3 regions of the Streptomyces sp. NBC_01431 genome follow, and region 1 is predicted to be linked to each of the others. Evidence: riboswitches for the same ligand, from Rfam matches in the RefSeq annotation. Region 1 holds a riboswitch; each other region holds the start of a gene.
What was found. Region 1 has a riboswitch for cyclic di-AMP ahead of OG522_RS03470 (transglycosylase SLT domain-containing protein). Riboswitches for the same ligand answer to the same signal wherever they lie in the genome.
Positions count from the first base shown of each region.

Region 2: it holds a riboswitch for cyclic di-AMP, as region 1 does, so the genes downstream of both, OG522_RS10010 (M23 family metallopeptidase) here and OG522_RS03470 (transglycosylase SLT domain-containing protein) in region 1, are expected to answer to the same signal.
Region 3: it holds a riboswitch for cyclic di-AMP, as region 1 does, so the genes downstream of both, OG522_RS22565 (transglycosylase family protein) here and OG522_RS03470 (transglycosylase SLT domain-containing protein) in region 1, are expected to answer to the same signal.

Region 1 is NZ_CP109496.1:704,776-708,918, reverse strand. It holds cyclic di-AMP (ydaO/yuaA leader) riboswitch at 938-1,132, shown strand; gene OG522_RS03470 (transglycosylase SLT domain-containing protein) at 1,135-1,947, shown strand; gene OG522_RS03465 (STAS domain-containing protein) at 2,336-2,767, shown strand; gene OG522_RS03460 (serine/threonine-protein kinase) at 2,776-4,143, opposite strand, start outside.
Region 2 is NZ_CP109496.1:2,169,587-2,173,729, reverse strand. It holds gene OG522_RS10020 (M16 family metallopeptidase) at 1-246, shown strand, start outside; gene OG522_RS10015 (M16 family metallopeptidase) at 264-1,628, shown strand; cyclic di-AMP (ydaO/yuaA leader) riboswitch at 1,841-2,001, shown strand; gene OG522_RS10010 (M23 family metallopeptidase) at 2,015-2,776, shown strand; gene OG522_RS10005 (GntR family transcriptional regulator) at 2,979-3,656, shown strand; gene OG522_RS10000 (HPr family phosphocarrier protein) at 3,830-4,111, opposite strand.
Region 3 is NZ_CP109496.1:4,896,611-4,900,753, reverse strand. It holds gene eno (phosphopyruvate hydratase) at 1-1,286, opposite strand, end outside; gene OG522_RS22565 (transglycosylase family protein) at 1,545-2,243, opposite strand; cyclic di-AMP (ydaO/yuaA leader) riboswitch at 2,247-2,411, opposite strand; gene OG522_RS22560 (transglycosylase family protein) at 2,669-3,667, opposite strand; gene OG522_RS22555 (cytochrome P450 family protein) at 3,786-4,143, opposite strand, start outside.

The sequences.
Region 1 (4,143 bases):
GGCGCGTCTGTCGCTCAGTCATCGAAGCCGTTGCCGCCCACGAGTTGGTCGATGCGGGCGCGGTGCGCCTCCTCCCTGACATCGAGGGTCCCGTCGGCTTTGCCGGCCAACTTCCGCCGGGCGTCGAGGAGCACCTTCTCTCCCCGGGCGTGGGGAGACCATGACGCTCCCTTTGTAGGCCCCCACCGATCTCCGGGCTCCACGAACACCCCGCCGCAGCGATTCAGTGCCGCGGTAACGGACTTGGCCGCCGGTAAGGGAATGTCGCCGCGGGTGAAGACGGGAAAGCGTATGACGTTGTCACGCGGAGGGCACCGCACGGTGAACGCCGGACCGGCCACTCGCGGGATCGGCGACCAGAAGGCGCGAATGCCGATATCCAGCAGCTGTCGGCGCCCGGAAGATCAGCGAGAGCGGTCTGCGGGAGGGCCCTGAATTCATGACGGCATTCATGATTTCCGCCGCGCTTTCCTTGATCAAAGCGCCGTCTGTGTGGCCACCGAGTGTGCGGCAGCTCGTGCGGCCCCCGGCGCCGAAATGATCTCCAGCGGTCGGCCGTGCTGCCGGAAGGGGCGGGGGGCCGGGTGGGTGTCTCGGGGGCGCACCTGCACCGAGAGGTGCCTTTTGTCCGAAATTAATGGACTTTAGTACCCCTTGTTCTTGGATCGGTAATGTCGCAATTGGTGCTATTGCCTGCGTGCCGTCGCTTTTGTGTGCAGGGCGTGAAGGACCTCGCTGGGCGAGTGAAGTAAGTCACGTATGGCTCCATCGATGGGCGGGGGATGCGGACGTCACTTTCGTTCCAGCACAAGAGAGTTGAGGGCCGCGGCAGGGGCCGACGAGGGTCGCGGAGTTCCGGGAATCCCTATTCTGGATCATCGGAATTGAATTCCGGCCTTGTTTCCAGTCGGCCCATTCGCTTAAGTTCACCGTCAATCCGGGTGGAACGCCGAATCCTGCCGCCGTCCGGAACCTCCCACACACGTACGGCAGGAGCGGGGGACCCAGGTAAGCCGCCGATCCGGACTTCCGGAACGACTCCGGGGTGAAGTCGCATGCACACACGCACTGCGACCGGACAGCTCCTGTCCGAACCCGACAGCTCACCTCGCAGGCGAAGGAGAGGAATTCACCATGCCTGCAAAGGGCAAGCACCGCCGCCCCAAGTCCAACTCGCTCACCCGGGGCCTCGCGGCCGCGGGTACGGGCGGCGCAGTACTCGCCATGCCGGTGATCGGTGCGACCGCGGCCACCGCTGCGCCCGCAACGGTGCCGACCGGCACCGTCAAGGCCGCCGTGGCGGCCGTCGCGCCCGCCAAGCCGATCACCGCGGTGAAGGCAGCCCCCACGACCTACTCCGTCGTCTCCGGGGACTCCCTGTACAAGATCGCCGACGCGCTCAACGTCAGCGGCGGCTGGAAGCAGCTCTACCAGGACAACCGCGCCGCCATCGGCTCGGACCCGGCTCTGATCCACCCCGGCATCAAGCTCACCATCGGCTCCAAGGCCGCGGCGGCCCCGGCCGACACCTCCCGGGCCACCGCGTCCGGCCGCGCCGACCGCTCCGCGCGGCCGACCACCCTCTCCGTCCAGAACGTCGCCGCCGTGACGAGCGCGCCGAAGTACGCCAACAACCTCGACGGCTGGATCAGGCAGTCGATGGACATCATGGCCCAGCACGGCATCCCGGGCAGCTACAACGGCATCTACCGCAACATCATGCGGGAGTCCTCCGGCAACCCGCTGGCGATCAACAACTGGGACTCCAACGCCGTGGCCGGCACGCCCTCCAAGGGACTCCTCCAGGTCATCCAGCCGACGTTCCAGGCCTTCCACGTGCCGGGTACCTCCCTGGACCTCTACGACCCGGTCGCCAACATCACCGCCGCGTGCAACTACGCCGCCAAGACGTACGGCTCGATCGACAACGTGTTCGGCGCCTACTGACAGGCGTTCGCCGAACGGGGAGGTTTCGGGCCCGGCGCGCCGGTGAACGGGCGCGCCGGGCCTCTGCCTTGTCCGTGACTCAGCGCGTCCGCTTCCGCACCAGAAGACCGTCTTGGCGCCTTGACGAAAAACCCGCGTGGCGGGAGTGGCCCGATGGTTGATGACCGGTGCCCTGCCTGCGAAAACTGCCCTCGTCTCTGCGCGGCCGGAACTCGTGCGGAAGGCGGTGCAACTTTCGTTCACCCCGCAGGGTGAACTGTTCAGAGGGTGCACGTTTCTGCATGCGGGCGTGTTCCTAGGGTGGTAGTGCGTCACCCCGGAACACGGTGACTGCCCGACGACCGTGTACTCCCGTGTTCGCGGGAGTCGTTCCGCCCCGGGAGCCGCCATGGGAACCACCGCTCGGCCATCCGTCTCCGCACCGGTGCCGCTGCCTCCGGGTCTGCTTCCGGCCCCGTGCGGCAACGCCCGTACCCACCTGACACAGGGGTTCACGGTGGTCGAGATCCACGGCACCGTGGACCTGGCCACCGCGCCCGGCGTACAGGTCCATCTCGACGCGGCCACCCACACGCCCGGAGCGCGAGTGATCGTGGACCTGCGGCCGGTGGCCTTCTTCGACTGCGCCGTCCTTACGCTGCTGTGCCGGGCCCATCGCAGGATCCGTGAGCGCGGCGGCCAGCTCGGCCTGGTCTGCGCGCGGCCCTGGCATCTGAGGATCCTCGCCGCGGGTGGCATGGAGACCCTCTTTCGGCCGTCCGCCACGGTGGAGGCCGCGACCCTCGCCATGCCGCGGACGCTCGGCGAGGAAATGAAGTAGGACGTTGCCTAGGAGCTAGGGACCTCGCTGCCCACCTTCTTGCAGGCGCTGACGACCGACTGGTAGGAGGACGCCCGAAGCCTGTCGCCGACCTTGGACTCGGCGGTGATCGCGTAATCGCGAAGGGCGATGCTCACATCGGACTTGGGTGCCTTGGCCGACGCGGCGCGTACCTTGGTCGCCAGCTTTCCGGCCGCGGACTTCTCCGCGGGCTCACCGAGCGTCGCATCGCTGATCGCCGGATGGTTCCGCTGGAACGTATCGATGGCCCGGAGAGCTTGATCGCAGGCGTCCTTGGGTCCGGCTTCCGCCCAGAACGGCCATTTCAGTACGACGGCGACTCCCGCGCACGCCACGATCAACAGGCCCACGAGCAACGGCAGAAGCACCCCGCGACGCCGTGTTGGGGTCGGGGCGCCCCTGTCTGTGGCCGCGTCGGCGTCGTTCCCGGGACGCAACTGCGTGGTGCGGGGGCCGGTGGGGGTTGCACCGGGAGCGGTGGCTTCGGTCCGCGAGGTTGCCGTTGCCTGTGGGGTCGACGCGGACGACTCGGGCATCCGCAGCAGGGCAAGAGCCTCCAGGACGGTCGGACGCCGGTCCGGGTCCTTCTCCAACAGCCCTGTGATCAGCGGCGCTAGCCGCCCCGCCCGCTCGGAGGGCGCCGCTTCCTCGAACAGGACCGCGGCCAGGCACCCGGTGGGGGTGCCGCGGCGGAACGGCGAGACGCCCTCGACGGCCTGATACAACGTCACCCCGAGCGAGAAGAGATCGCTGGCCGCCAGGCCGTCGGTGCCGCGCGCCCGCTCGGGAGCCATGTACTCGACCGAGCCGATGACGGCCCCCGTCGACGTCAACGCGGTGTCGGCATGGTGCACGGCGATGCCGAAGTCGGCGAGCAGTACCTCGCCGTCCGACGCCATCATCACGTTGGCCGGTTTCACATCGCGATGCACGATCCCGGCCTGGTGCGCCGCACCGAGCGCCTCCAGCATTTTCGCGGCGACCACCGCGGCCTGCTCCACCGGCAACGGCCCCTGCTTGTCGAGGAGTTGCTGTAGTGAGGAGCCCTCGATGAACCGCATGACGATCCATGGCAGCCCGTCCTCGACGACGACATCGTGGACCCCGACGATGTTCGGATGGTCGCGCAGCCGCGCGGCGTTGCGCGCTTCACGGGCGGCGCGGGTCAGCCGCTCGGACTGCTCCGCCTCGGACATCGCGGGGAGCAGCCACAACTCCTTGACCGCCACGTCGATGCACAGGGTCTCGTCCCGGGCCTTCCAGACCCGGCCGAACCCCCCGGAGCCGATGTCGCAGAGCAGCCGATAGCGGCCACCGACCACCCGCCCCCTGCTCGTCTCCTGCGCCACGGCCAC
Region 2 (4,143 bases), 1.5 Mb from region 1:
GAGCGCGAGTGGCTCGACCGGCTCGGCACGGTCGCCGGCCGCGCCGACGAACTGTGCCGGTACGCCGTGCTGTTCGGCGACCCGCAGCTCGCCCTGACCGCTGTCGACCGGGTCCTCGACATCACCGCCGAGGAGGTCAAGGCGGTCGCCGCCGCGAAACTGCGCCCCGACAACCGGGCCGTCCTGGTGTACGAGCCCATCGCCCCCGAGGCAAGCAACGAAGAGGAAGCAGAGGCGGGCCAGTGACGGACGCTGTCGTGACCATGGAGTTCCACCCGCAGCCGGCCGCCGGCACTGCCAAGCCGTGGGCCTTCCCGGCCCCCGAGCGGGGCACGCTCCCCAACGGCCTGACCGTGCTGCGCTGCCACCGCCCCGGCCAGCAGGTCGTCGCCGTGGAGATGTTCCTCGCGGCCCCCCTGGAGGCCGAGCCCGAGGGCCTCGACGGCGTTGCCACGATCATGGCGCGCGCCCTGACCGAGGGCACCGACAAGCACTCCGCCGAGGAGTTCGCCGCCGAACTGGAGCGGTGCGGCGCCACCATCGACGCGCACGCCGACCACCCCGGCGTCCGGGTCTCCCTCGAAGTGCCGGTCTCCCGGCTCCCCAAGGCGCTCTCGCTGCTCGCCGAGGCGCTGCGGGCACCCGCCTTCGCCGACTCCGAGGTCGAGCGGCTCGTCCGCAACCGCCTGGACGAGATCCCGCACGAGCAGGCCAACCCGGCCCGGCGGGCCGCCAAGCAGCTCTCCAAGGAGCTGTTCCCGGCCGCCGCGCGTATGTCGCGCCCGCGTCAGGGCACCGAGGAGACCGTCGCCGCGATCGACGCGGCGGCCGTGCGCGCCTTCTACGAGACGTACGTCCGCCCCTCGACGGCCGTCACCGTCATCGTCGGCGACCTCTCGGGCACCGACCTCGACGCGGTCCTCGCGGACACGCTGGGCGACTGGACCGGCGACCGTGCCGAGCCGCGCCCCGTCCCGCCGATCACCGCCGACGACACCGGCCGGGTCGTCATCGTGGACCGCCCCGGCGCGGTCCAGACCCAGCTGCTCATCGGCCGCATCGGACCGGACCGCCACGACCGGGTCTGGGCGGCCCAGGTGCTCGGCACGTACTGTCTGGGCGGCACCCTCACCTCCCGGCTCGACCGTGTGCTGCGCGAGGAGAAGGGCTACACCTACGGGGTGCGGGCCTTCGGCCAGGTGCTGCGCTCGGGTCCCGAAGGCGGCGCGGCGATGCTCGCCATCAGCGGCTCGGTGGACACCCCCAACACCGGTCCGGCGCTTGAGGACCTGTGGAAGGTGCTGCGCACGCTGGCCGCGGAGGGTCTGACGGACGACGAGCGCGAGGCCGCCGTGCACAACCTGGTGGGCGTCGCGCCGCTCAAGTACGAGACCGCGGCGGCCGTCGCCGGGACGCTGGCCGACCAGGTCGAGCAGTTCCTGCCGGACGACTACCAGGCGCAGCTGTACGCGATGCTGGCCGCGACCGGCACCGTGGAGGCGACGGCGGCCGTCGTCAGCGCCTTCCCGGCCGACCGGCTGGTCACCGTCCTCGTCGGTGACGCGGCCACGATCGAGGAGCCGGTACGCGCCCTCGGCATCGGTGAAGTGACCGTCGTCGCAGGCTGATTGAGGCACTCGGCAACCGAGCACACAGGAGACCCCGGAGGCGGATGCGCCTCCGGGGTCTCCTGTATCTAGGGGTTTGTCCGGTTTGTTGGGAGGTTGCCCCTCTGTCATGTGGCGTGCGCTACAAAACCCGGTGTCTGTTTGGTGATTGAAAGATGAGCCGTCTAGCGTCAGTCCCGCTGTCCGTCACCACCCGTCGCGCCCGCGGCACCGGACAGTGATCGCCGAGTCCCCGTACGGCGCGAGCCAGGGGAGCCGGGGACCCATTCAGTCCCTGGGGTGAATCGGACGCCTCCGCCCGCGGAGGGGCCCGTAGGAGACCTTCCTGCTCCGAACCCGTCAGCTAACCCGGTAGGCGAGATGGAAGGAAAGGACACCGCCACTCCATGGCGTTCACCCGTGCCACCGGGAAGCATCGCGCGCCCAGCCGTATGACGCGCCGCAGCGCGAACATCGCGGGCATCGCCACCCTCGCCACCGCCGGAGTCGTAGGCACCCTCGCCTCCCCGGCCACCGCCGCCCCGAGCGTCGCCGACACCGGCCTCACCCAGGCCATCGTCATCGGCGACTCCCTCGCCGGCCAGCTCGGCGCCCAGGCCGACGCCCAGAAGCAGGCGGCCGCGAAGGCCAAGGCGAAGGCCGAGGCCGAGGCGGCCGCCAAGCGCAAGGCCGAGGAACGGGCCACGGCGGACCGCGAGGCCAAGGAGCGCGCCGCTCGCGAGGCCGAGCGCAAGCGCCTCAACACCTTCGTCGCTCCCATAGCGAACAGCTACGTGTCCACCGGCTACAAGACCGGCGGATCCCTGTGGTCCTCCGGCGCCCATACCGGCATCGACTTCCACGCGGACAGCGGCACTTCGGTGCACGCGGTGGGTCTCGGCACCGTCGTCGAGGCCGGCTGGGGCGGTGCGTACGGCAACAACATAGTGATCAAGATGAACGACGGCTCGTACACCCAGTACGGCCACCTCTCGGTCATCCAGGTCTCCGTCGGCCAGACGGTCGAGCCGGGCCAGCAGATCGCGCTGTCGGGGAACACCGGCAACACCACGGGCCCGCACCTCCACTTCGAGGCCCGCACCGCCGCGACCTACGGTTCGGACATCGATCCGGTCGCCTACCTCCGCTCGCACGGCGTCTCCGTCTGAGGCGACCCACGCTCACCGAAGGCCCCCGGCATGCCGCCGGGGGCCTTTCGCATTGGCCAAAAGATATCCCTTGGTTTTGGCACGTCACCGGGAATTAACAGAGCCTGGAATAGAGTCGCGTAACAGACATCGGCAGGCGTCGGCAGTCATGGGCCGACGTCTTCCGACCGCGTTTCGCGGGTATCAATGCGGAGGTTCGGCCATGCACATTCCGGCGCATTCGGTATGCACGGCGATCCGCGACGACATCGTCTCGGGCGTCCTGGGGCGGGGCAGCCGGCTCACCGAGGAGGTACTCGCCCGCCGTTACGGCGTCTCGCGCGTCCCGGTGCGCGAAGCCCTGCGCACCCTGGAGTCCGAGGGATTCGTGACCACCCGCAGACATGCCGGTGCCTGGGTGGCCGAGCCCACCGATGTGGAGGCCGCCGACCTCCTCGAACTGCGCGTGCTGCTTGAGCCGTTGGCCGCCGCGCGGGCCGCTTCGCGCCGCTCGGAGGCCCATCTCAAAGTGCTGCGCGGCCTGGTGAGGCTCGGTCAGGACCGGGCCCGACGCGGCCAGGGCGAAGATCTGCGCTCGCTGGACGGCTGGTTCCACGAGACCCTGGCCCAGGCCTCCGTCAGCCCCGGACTGATAGCCCTGCTCACGCAGTTGAGGCACAAGATCGCCTGGATGTACGCGGTCGAGCAGTCGGCCCGGCCCGGTGAGACCTGGGCCGAACTCGGTGCGATCACCGACGCGGTGGCCCGGGGCGACGCCGAACGCGCCCGTTCCCTCACCGCCCTTCATGCCGAGCGATCGTTTTCCGCCCATCGGCTGCGGCGCCCCGCCACGGTGAGGACTTCGCAACCTGCCGTACACACGGCGAGCAGCCGCGCTTAACAGCGGGGCCGTATACAAAGAAAGCGCGACGCGACACCGAATTCACGCTGCCCGAAATCGGGCGCGAATCCGGGCCGTAATGGGTACCTGGAAAAACGCGTACCGGGAAATACGGAAAGAGCCGCCAACCCCGCGTGCGGGATCAGCGGCCCTTCGCCGTGACGTCGATCGGGTCAGACGGTCTCGGGGAGCTCCTCAAGACCCTCGGCGACCAGCTTGGCCAGCCGGTCGAGAGCGGCCTCGGCGCCCTCGCCGTCGGAGGCCAGCACGATCTCCTCGCCGCCCTGCGCGCCCAGACCGAGCACCGCGAGCATGGACGCGGCGTTGACCGGGTTGCCGTCGGCCTTGGCGATCGTCATGGGGACTCCGGCAGCCGTGGCGGCACGGACGAAGATGGACGCGGGGCGGGCGTGCAGGCCCTCGGCCCAGCCGACGTTGACGCGGCGCTCAGCCATGGTGTTGCCCTTCGAAATCTCTGACGGTTGTC
Region 3 (4,143 bases), 4.2 Mb from region 1:
CAGCCCTTGAAGCGCGGGAAGGCGCTGCGGCCCGCGTACACCGCGGCGTCGTCGAGGATCTCCTCGATGCGCAGCAGCTGGTTGTACTTGGCGACGCGGTCCGAGCGGGCCGGGGCGCCGGTCTTGATCTGGCCGCAGTTCACCGCGACGGCGAGGTCGGCGATGGTGACGTCCTCGGTCTCGCCGGAGCGGTGGGACATCATGCACTTGAAGCCGTTGCGCTGGGCCATCTCGACGGCGTCCAGGGTCTCGGTCAGCGAACCGATCTGGTTGACCTTGACGAGCAGGGCGTTGGCGGAGCCCTCCTCGATGCCGCGCGACAGGCGCTCGGGGTTGGTGACGAACAGGTCGTCACCGACGATCTGGACCTTGGAGCCCAGACGCGAGGTGATGGTGTTCCAGCCGGCCCAGTCGTCCTCGAACAGCGGGTCTTCGATGGAGACCAGCGGGTAGGAGGCGACGAGCTCCTCGTAGTACTCGGTCATCTCGGCGGCCGAGCGGGACTTGCCCTCGAACTCGTACTTGCCGTCCTTGTAGAACTCGGACGCGGCGACGTCGAGCGCGAGCGCGATGTCCTTGCCCGGGGCGTAGCCGGCCTCCTTGATGGCCTCAAGGATGAGGTCAAGGGCGGCGCGGTTGGACTCCAGGTTCGGCGCGAAGCCGCCCTCGTCGCCGAGGCCGGTGGACAGGCCCTTGCGCTTCAGGACGCCCTTGAGCGTGTGGTAGACCTCGGCGCCCCAGCGAAGGGCCTCGGAGAAGGACTCCGCGCCGATCGGGGCGATCATGAACTCCTGGATGTCGACGTTGGAGTCGGCGTGGGAGCCACCGTTGAGGATGTTCATCATCGGAACGGGCAGCAGGTGCGCGTTCGGGCCGCCCAGGTAGCGGAACAGCGGCAGGTCGCTGGCCTCGGAGGCGGCGTGCGCGACGGCGAGGGAGACGCCGAGGATGGCGTTGGCGCCGAGCGAGCCCTTGTTGTCGGTGGCGTCCAGGTCGAACATGGCCTGGTCGATCAGGCGCTGCTCGGTGGCGTCGTAGCCGACGAGCTCCGGGCCGATCTGCTCGATGACGGCGAGGACGGCCTTCTCGACACCCTTGCCGCCGTAGCGGTTGGGGTCACCGTCGCGAAGCTCGATGGCCTCGAAGGCACCGGTGGAGGCGCCGGACGGAACTGCAGCACGGCCGGTGCTGCCGTCGTCGAGGCCGACCTCGACCTCGACCGTGGGGTTGCCTCGGGAGTCCAGGATTTCCCGGGCTACGACGACGTCGATGGACGGCACGAGCATCTCCTTCTGGGATGTGACGCTAGATGTGACGCAAGGGGTGCAGCGCCGCACAGGGTCGCTGCGGCCTTGCGACAAGAGCCTAACCGGCTCCGGGGCTCCGGCCAGCCGAGTGCCCGCCTCCTGGGACGAAAAAGGGCCCAAGGACCCTGATTCCGGGTCAAAGGGCCACAAGGCTACTGCCAGGTAACAGCGAAACCCCGGCCCGGCGCGTACGGGGGAATGCGCGCCGGGCCGGGGGGACTTGGGGCCGGGTCGGGCTCAGCTCAGGTGGAGCTTCTGGCCCGGGAAGATCAGGTTGGCGTCCTTGACGATGTCCTTGTTCAGCTCGAACAGCTTCTGCCAGCCACCCTTGGTGCCGTTGGCGGAAGCGATCTGGCCGAGGGTGTCGCCGGCCTTGACGGTGTACTCGCCGTTGCCCTGCTTGACCGGCTCGGAGCGCTGCTCGCTGCGGCTGGCCTCGGGCGCGGACTGGGTGCGCTGCGACTTCTGCTGCGGCTTGGCCTGCGGCTTCGAGGTCTCAGCGGACTTGGTGGACTTGGAGGACGACGAGGAACCGGAGGTGTCCACGTCGGCCTTGCTGCCGCCGGAGGTCAGGTTGCCGGCACCGGCGCAGGACCAGGCGCCCGGACCCTGAATCGCGAGCAGCTTCTCAGCGGTGGCTATCTGCTGGCCCTTGGTGGCCAGGTCGGCGCGCGAGGCGTACTGGGTGCCGCCGGCGGCGGCCCAGGAGGACTGCGAGAACTGCAGGCCGCCGTAGTAGCCGTTGCCGGTGTTGATGGACCAGTTGCCGCCGGACTCGCACTGGGCGACCGCGTCCCAGGTGGAGACGGAGGCGGCGGAGGCGTTGCCCGCGGCCATCAGCGGGGCGGCGACAGCGGCACCGGTGACGCCGGCCAGCGTGACGACACGGACGGCCTTGGACGGGCGACGGTGCTTGCCCTTGCCGGAAAGCAGCATGGAGGTTCTCCTCACCGACGCCTGCGAGGTGAGCTGTCGGGTTCGGGCGTGAGCTGCCCGGCCGAGCGATGGTGCGCCCGTCTTCACCCCAAGCCGGCCGACAGCGTCAACTGCCGGGCCCGGCACTTACCTTGGGTCCCCCGCTCCTGCCTACGGCGCATAAGCGTCGACTGTTCCCGTCGGCCGACGGCAGGATTCGGCGTGCTCGGTCGACGGGGCTCGCGGTGACGAGCGGTTCCGACGAAAACACACGCCCCGCCAATGTTCAAAGACGCCCATCGGGGAGAAAACGCCCCTACTCGCCGAAATGGAAGGGGCGTTTCCGCAGGTCGGGGGCGGGGCGGACGGACCGGGCAGGCGGGGTGGGCCAGTTGAGACGAAGAGACCCATATCTCACTTGCACAGAACGGACATACGCCCTCGAACTACCCCTGTTTCGGTACCGAGTTCGGGGTGGCCACCGCCGCCGCCGCGGCCTTCAGGTCCAGGCTCTGGCCAGGCAGGATGAGATTCGGGTCGGTACCGATCAGGTGCTCGTTGGCGTGGTAGAGCGCGGGCCAACCGCCCTGGATCTTGTTCGCGGTGGCGATGGCCGAGAGGCTGTCGCCGGGGCGGACGGTGTAGTCGCCGTTGGCCGCCGGGGTGTTGCCGACATCACGTGAGGACCCGTCACCTCGCGAGGCGCGCCCCGCGTCACGGCTGTCGGACGAACTGCCCGAATCGCTCTGACCCGTCGGAGCGGGCTTACCGGTCGGGGCGGGCTGACCGGTCGGGGCGGTCGAGCCGGTCGGGCCCGGCGTCGCGCCCGAGCCCTCCTCCGGCGAGGGCGCCCCGCGGTGCTTGCCGGGGCTCGCCGGGGTGGACGCGGGGGGCGTCGCGGGCTTGGCGGGGTCGGCCGTCGGCGTGCCGCCCGGCGTGGGAGTGGCGGAGCCGGTGGGCGTCGTGGGAGTCGGCGCGGTGCCGGGCGTCTTGGTCGCCGGGGTGGTGGGCAGCAGGGGGGTGTCGGCCGGGTCCGGCGTCGCGGGCAGGCCCGGGTCGACGTCGGCCGCGGCGCCGCCCTTGGTGATCCCGTCGGCGCAGCTTCCGAAGGCCTTGGGGCCCTGAGCCGCGAGGACCTTCTCGGCGACGGCTATCTGCTGGGCCCGGCTGGCGAGGTCGGCGCGCTGGGCGTAGTCCGTACCGCCGTACGTCTCCCAGGTGGTCTGCGAGAACTGGAGACCACCGTAGAGGCCGTTGCCGAAGTCCGCGCTCCACATGCCGCCGGACTCACAGGTCGCCACCTGGTTCCAGGTGCTCGCGTCCGCGGCGTTCGCGCCGGTCGCGGCGAGCAGGGGAAGAGCGATGGCCGAGCCGGTCACCCCTGCCGCGACGACGAGAGCGGGTGCCTGGCGGGGCCGACGATGCCGTCCATTCCCGGAGCGCATGAATGAGGCCTTCCGTGTGACTGCTGAGCCGAATGAACGGTGAACGTAGCCGTACTCGAACGTCTGTCACAAGTCGATGCACCCGCGATCACGTAAAAGTCACAGTCTTGACGGTTCGTCAGATCGAGGCGCCGCTTGGCGGTGTGAACTCCACGGGCAGGGTGCGCAGTCCGCGCATGATGAGTCCGCCGCGCCAGCGCAAATCGGTAGGATCCGCCGCGAGCCGCAGGTCAGGGAGGCGCCGCAGCAGGGTCTCAAGTGCGGTGCGGCCTTCGAGCCGGGCGAGCGGAGCGCCGAGGCAGTAGTGGATCCCGTGGCCGTATCCGAGGTGCTGGTTGTCCGTGCGGCCGAGGTCGAGGGTGTCCGGGTCGGCGAAGCGCTCGGGGTCGCGGTCGGCGGCGGCGAGCACCACGAGCACCGGGTCACCGGCCGCGATGCGCTGCCCGCCGATGCTCAGCGCCTCGGTGGCGAACCGC